DNA from 3 places in the Paenibacillus lutimineralis genome. Region 3 is predicted to be linked to each of the others. Evidence: riboswitches for the same ligand, from Rfam matches in the RefSeq annotation. Region 3 holds a riboswitch; each other region holds the start of a gene.
The links. A riboswitch is a leader RNA that binds a small molecule or an ion and turns the genes downstream of it on or off. The one in region 3 is predicted to bind thiamine pyrophosphate.

Region 1: another riboswitch for thiamine pyrophosphate. It lies ahead of EI981_RS23540 (ECF transporter S component); the one in region 3 lies ahead of tenA (thiaminase II).
Region 2: another riboswitch for thiamine pyrophosphate. It lies ahead of EI981_RS03040 (ABC transporter substrate-binding protein); the one in region 3 lies ahead of tenA (thiaminase II).

Annotation. Positions count from the first base shown of each region.
Region 1 is NZ_CP034346.1:5,324,320-5,326,591, forward strand. It holds gene EI981_RS23535 (ABC transporter ATP-binding protein) at 1-354, opposite strand, end outside; gene EI981_RS23540 (ECF transporter S component) at 357-962, opposite strand; TPP riboswitch at 1,090-1,201, opposite strand; gene asd (archaetidylserine decarboxylase) at 1,355-2,152, shown strand; gene EI981_RS23550 (helix-turn-helix domain-containing protein) at 2,223-2,272, opposite strand, start outside.
Region 2 is NZ_CP034346.1:709,324-711,595, forward strand. It holds gene EI981_RS03040 (ABC transporter substrate-binding protein) at 1-769, opposite strand, end outside; TPP riboswitch at 1,262-1,373, opposite strand; gene EI981_RS03045 (CcdC family protein) at 1,556-2,065, opposite strand.
Region 3 is NZ_CP034346.1:1,241,320-1,243,591, forward strand. It holds gene EI981_RS05250 (adenine deaminase) at 1-924, shown strand, start outside; TPP riboswitch at 999-1,103, shown strand; gene tenA (thiaminase II) at 1,342-2,043, shown strand; gene thiM (hydroxyethylthiazole kinase) at 2,214-2,272, shown strand, end outside.

The DNA.
Region 1 (2,272 bases), 2.4 Mb from region 3:
CAGTTCTTCATCTATGTAAGGCATACAAAACTGCGTATCAGGGTCCTGAAACAATACGCCTCTTGATTCAGGAACCATTCTCTCCTTGAACCGCAGCGGTACCTCGACCATCTCAGGCATGATCCCGCTCAGCACCTGGAGCAAAGTAGACTTGCCGCAGCCGCTGGGTCCGAGCAATAGCACCTTCTCACCGCGCCTTACTGAGAGGGACAAGTCCTTGAATACGAATGCAGCTTCCCCTGGGAACTTCAGCCGAAGGTCTTGCACCCCCAAAATGATATCGGGTACCACAGCCGCTTGCTCAGCATCCTTAATATCAGACTCTGCAATCACATTTACATAAGATGTGTTCATCATTAATCATCCAACGCCGCCAGATCTTTGGATTCGACAGGACGAAGCAGATTGGTTACCCCTGTTCGCTCGACTGCTTTGGCCAAGCTGTAGGCCAGGAACCCAGCGATTACAACCGAGCTGACGGCACGCATTGAATATTTGGCAATGAACATCCACGGCGCATAATCTCCGACATATCCATAGAAAATGTCTGGAATCAGCGAGCCAATGGATGCGGCAAGACCTGCGAGACCCGCAACCGGCGCGGAGAAATTACGATAGCGGAATGCAGCAAATATGAGCTCTGCGGCAAGACCCTGAAGCAGACTATAGACAAGCAGCTGAATTCCCCAAGCGCTGCCGAATAGAACCTCTACGTGCGCGGCTGCAACTTCGGCAATCAGCGCCACACCCGGCTTGCGAATCAATAGAAATACAAGTGTCGAGGCGATGAACCACATGCCGTACACCAGTTCATCAGCCTGAAAGAACAGCGGAGATAGGAGTCCGTACACCGAGCTCCACAAATGATACACTACTCCGATTACAACCGAGATTAGCACCGTCACCAGAAGATCGCTAAGCTTCAGTCCTCTTTTTCCCTTTTGCAAGTTGACCTCTACCATTACTATCACTCCTTAATAAATTTATTGCGGGGATATTCCGTCTAGAGAACAACAAAAAACCGGCTGAATAAGCTCAGTCGGTTGTATAGTCCCAGTATGCAGACATGATGAGTCCACAAAATAAGCATGAACAGGACGATAGATTCTCTACGCTGGCATTATCCAGATCAGATTAACGGTCTGCAGCGGAGTATGCTGCCATCTCAGCCTGATTCACTCAAGCCCCCGTATCCCTATGCAATTAACATTACAATACACCACATGTTTCCAAGTTCGCAAGCATCAATTACAATATTTTTATATTTATTGCTTTCACTCTTATTCTATGTCAAGATAACGAAAGTAGATTGCGGCAGTTCCAACTGCCCTTCACCTATGGGAGGAAATAACAATTGGCTACCAAATGGATGATATGGATGACAGAGCTATCCTCGCGAAAATCGATTTGCCGGCTGACTGGCCGCTTTTCCCATTCCAAATGGAGCAGGTTCGTCATTCCACGCTTTGCTAAAGCTTATGGAATTACCCTGGATGAAGCGGAGAAAGAAATCAAAGAGTACCGCACTTTGAATGAATTCTTTACGCGCAGGCTCAAGCAAGGGATGCGCCCGATTTGCCAGGAGCCAGGCGGTGTCGTAAGCCCAGTGGATGCGCTTATTACTGCCATGGGGAAGATCCAATCCAGTACGATTCTGAATGTAAAAGGACAGGACTATTCCATTGATGAACTGCTTAACCATTCACCGAGGAGCGAGGCTTACCGCAATGGCTATGCTTATGTGCTCTATCTCAGCCCAACCGACTACCATCGCATTCATGTGCCTGTCAGCGGACGCAAGCTGGAAAGTGAGCACATACCGGGAAGAGTATATCCCGTGAATGACTTCGGCATGACCAATATGCGTTCTGTACTTAGCCGCAACGAGCGGCTCATCACATATATTTCCCATGAATACGGAGAGACCGCCGTCGTAAAAGTCGGGGCCATGAATGTCAGCAGCATCAAATATGTCGATAACGACACCAAAGAGTGGGAGCGCGGCGATGAGCTGGCCTATTTCGAATTCGGCTCCACGGTGGTTCTCCTGATGCAGAAGAACTTCCATCCGTTGTCCGGCCTGGACGTGGGAAGTAAAGTCAAAGTCGGGACCCTGCTCGGGCATTTTCACAATTCTGAGTCGGGTAAGTAATCATATAGACAAGAAAAAACCTGAGTACTCAGGTTTTTTCTTATTAACTTTATTTTCAATCCCGTATGGATCATCTTATTTCAGAAGGACTCTTCCCCGTATACTGTTTGAATTGTCGGC
Region 2 (2,272 bases), 530 kb from region 3:
AGGTGGCACGTAGGAACGCCTTAATTAATTCAGGATCGTCCTTGATCTGCTTCTCATTGGTTGAAATAACCGGAGTGTAGTAATCGAGCTTATCCGAGTAGTCCTTCACGTAGAGCATATCAAGCGGCTCGCCACGCAACTCGGCTTCGATACCAGTCCAGGCATAGAAGATCCAGGCAAAATCGATATCTCTCTTCACGGCGGTGAAGAAGTCGGCTTCGCCCATATTGATAATTTTTACCTTATTAACATCTCCGCCATCGATATCCATGATCGATTTCATGACGGCCTCTTCGACGGGTGAACCCCAGCCGCCGTAGGTCTTGCCTTCAAAGTCCTTAGGTGCCTTGATGCTCCGGTCCACAGGCGCGGCGAAGCCGGATGTATTATGCTGAATAACGGCCGCGATCGAGACGAGGGGCACGCCTTGAGTACGACCTTGTGTCACGCTCTCCTGATAGCTGATTCCGAAAGGTACTTCACCGGATGCAACCATTGCGTCCGCACCGCCAGAGCCCGGCAGCAGTATGTCTAGCTTCAGGCCCTCCTCTTCATAGAACCCTTTGGCCTGTGCAACATAGAGACCGGTATGGTTCGTATTCGGACTCCAGTCCAGCACGAATTTAACATCACGCAGCTCCTTCGTCTGTCCTCCCGTTGCTGCATTTCCGTTAGCGGCCGATGTGTTGGCATTATTCGCTTTGCCGCAGCCCGCGATGATGACAAGCAGGCAGGACAAGGCAAGCAGAACCCATTTTGATCGATGCAATGATATTCCCTCCTTCAAGATGTCTAATCCGTATTCACTTCTAGAGGTAGTTCAAAAAGTCTAATTTTGATAAGAAAACCAATCGAGGCCAATTCAAGGATGAGCGACCGCGATTCAGTGGTAGGTTTTCTTGCGAAGTAACACTGAGAGCTTATTCGACATCGAATCTTGAATTCAGCCGGGCCTAAGCAAATGCTTACGAAGTCATGTTTCCTTCGGAAACATCTCAGGTGCTCACGTACCCACTACGTACGCTCCGCTCCTCAGGCCCTAGCTTCATCCAACTGAAGCGTTTTGAAAAAACGCACATCGGAAGCATAAGCTTCGGTGCTGAAAACCGAACTTTTTGAACACGTACTTCTAGAGGAACTTACACTTCTAGTGTTCCTGATCATTTCCGAATGAAGCCGGTAGTTAATAGGTTTAAATATACAGGATGCAAAAAAAGCGCCCCGGATCGGGACGCATAGGTGCACTTGAATATGAGCATAGCTTCATACCTGCATTTCTTCCTACGCTGGCATTACCCAGATCAGGTTAAAGGGTCAGTATCTTCTCGGGATACAATCTCAGCCGGCCTATTCCAGCTCCCCTGAACTATTGAACTACGGATTACAATTGCCATTATAGTTCGCTGTTGCAGATATGTCCAGTTAGAAAAATACAATACCGCGCTTCGACATCCGAAGAGATGGAGCCATTAACCGCAGAGGTAAAGGAGTTGCCACCTCGATCTGCAGCCACTTGTTCTGGTTGCCAATCTTGTTTAAGATAAGGTTAATCACTTCACGCTTCTGGATTTATGGGGTTCGTATCAGTCTGATTCGTAATGGCGCGATACTTCTTGAGCATGTAGAGCCGCCAGCGCACGATCATACCGAAGGCGAGAATGAAGAAAAGCGAGCCAGTCTGAAGAATGGAGACATATTGCTCGATTACTTCATGCAGAGCCAGCCGAATCACGAGCAGGCCGATCAGAATGAAGGCAAATCCGCTGGATCTTTTGGCAAATACTTGTCCGCCCTTCATCTCAAAATGGGTAGTGCGAATGAGCGGATAAGAGAACAGAAGCCAGCCAGCGGCAAAAGCGATGACTCCATACAGGACAGAAATACGCATCTGCGGCTCCACGAACATGGCGAAGCCGGTAGCCATACCGAGCGGAGGAATAATAATCTTCTTGATCGTCACCGGACGATTGCTGGCCTTAAGTCTAACGATGATGACAGATACGGCCATCAGAATCATAACAGCCGTCGCAATGATCCGCATATAAAAAGGGCTAATGGCGTCCATAATAACACCCCTTCTTTAATGAATTTGGTTGATCGGTTACGATAAATAATTCAACGTTTTGAAATACCTCTTAGGCGAAATCATTATATCATAAATCCTCACCATGATAATAATCACACGTAGATGTATGCATCAACCGGACCCGGGCTATAGAAGTGGGAACGGTCAAGTTATATAGAAACAAATTATAATCGAGAGGATGTAGTT
Region 3 (2,272 bases):
GATGAGGGACATATGGACTTTGTAGTCCGTCATGCGATCTCGCAAGGTGTACGTCCGGTAACGGCTTTCCAGATGGCAACGATCAATACGGCAGAACGCTTTGGGGTTGCTCGGGATGTAGGCACCATTACACCGGCTTCCATCGCTGACATCATTATCCTTGATGGTAATTTGGCCGACGTGAACGTTGTTATGACGATTGCGGCTGGACAAGTTGTGGCTGAGAACGGCAAGATGACCGTAGAATTGCCTGAGTTCGAATATCCGCAGGAGGCTATTAACTCGGTGCACCTTACTCGTACGGTGATTGAACAGGACTTTGTTATCGAAGCCCCAATCCAATCCGGCGAATTGACGGCGCGAGCTATCGGTGTACGCGAGAACCACGTGGATACGACGGAAGACCTTGTGTTTGTGCGGATTGAGAACGGACAGGTTGCACTTAAGGTAGAGGATGGCATCTCCAAGTTGGCCGTCATTGAGCGTCACAAAGGAACAGGCAACAAGACGGTGGGTCTGGTATCGCGCGTTGGCTTCAACGTACCGGCTGCGATCGCAACGACCGTTGCTCATGACTGTCATAATGTGATGATCATCGGGAATTCCGATGCTCTGATGGCCAAGGCTGCGAACACCGTTGCAGAAATGCAGGGCGGTATCGCTGTTGTTACCGAAGACAAGATCGTCAAGCTGCCGCTACCTGTGGCTGGACTGATGTCGAATGCGCCGTTCGAACAGGTTGCCGAGCAATCTCGTGCGGTAAGTCAAGCGTTGTATCAGGCAGGCTGCACAATGAACTATGCGTTCATGACCTTGTCACTGCTGGCGCTGGTTGTTATTCCTGAACTGCGTATTTCCGATCTCGGTCTGTTCAAGATGACAGAGCAAGGATTTGTGAAGGTTCCTTTGTTCGTCGAGGAGTAATAAGCCAGGCATCAGGGACTGTCACTATTTGACATAAGTCTGCTGCCATAGTTAAATAATAGGTAATTGAATAGGAAATCCACTAGGGGAGTCGTGATAACGACTGAGACAAGATAAATCTTGGACCCTTTGAACCTGATCTAGTTAGCACTAGCGTAGGAAAGTGGAGTCGGACTGAATTGCTGTAGCTATATTTGTTAAAGTGACAGGCCGCTCCATATCCGGAGCGGCCTTTTTGCTGTGTAAATCCGACCGAAAATCTGCATCTGCATTTGATTATTCGTGCGAATCAAGGGGTTCCATCAGTCCTCTCAGGGGATTTCTTCATTCAAGAGGTAAGTTGAACAAATGAAAACTTAGGAATAGGGACAACAGTTCAACTTTTATAGTTTCGAAAAAAATTTGGAGGTGGAGACCATGAGTTTTACGAGAGAGCTTCGTCAGCAGGCAGATCGTATTTTTCAAGCTATTTATGACCATCCATTTGTACGTGGGATCGCGGACGGAACATTGAAGAAGGAGCAGTTGATCCATTATGTGAAGCAGGATTTTGAGTATTTGAACGCCTTTATGCGGATTTATGGCATTGCCATATCCAAGAGCCGTACGCGGGAGGAGATCGAGATGTTCAACGAGCAGATCAACTTCGTGCTTCATAGCGAAGTGCACCCGCATAACAATTTTTGCCGCGTGGCTGGAGTTACTTATGAGGAACTCCAAGGCTTTCCGCTCGCGCCCTCGGCACATCACTATATCCGTCATATGCTAACCGTTGCGCACGAAGGCAGCCTGGGTGAGATCGTGTCCGCGTTGCTGCCTTGTCCTTGGACGTATATCGAAATCGGTCAGCGTCTGCTAGAGGAAGTCAAACCAGATGAATCGCATCCGTTCTACGATTGGATCGATTTCTACGGGGGAGGAATGTCGGATCTGACCGAACGATTCTGCCGTTATGTAGATGACTGGGCTGAGCACGTGACCGAAGCCGAGCGGCTGCGAATGAGAGAGCATTTTCTGCTGAGCTGCCAACTGGAATATATGTTCTGGGATATGGCATTCCGCGAGGAAGAATGGCCGGTTGCCATGGATTTGGGAAGCGAGGCTATGGGCCGTAACTGAACGGGTACAAGAGCCGGAATTAGGAATGTATGTGAGCCGGAACTGAACGGGAACAATCTGGCCTGGCCGGATCCGCCGAAAAACGGAGGGAACTACGAACTTGTTGTGGCATCAGATCCCAGATGGGAATGATGCCGAAAAATAAAATTGGAGAATGAGGTTGATCTAGAATGAGTACACTCGAACAGGATATTGCTGCACTCTTAACTAAGGTACAGAAAGCACGGCC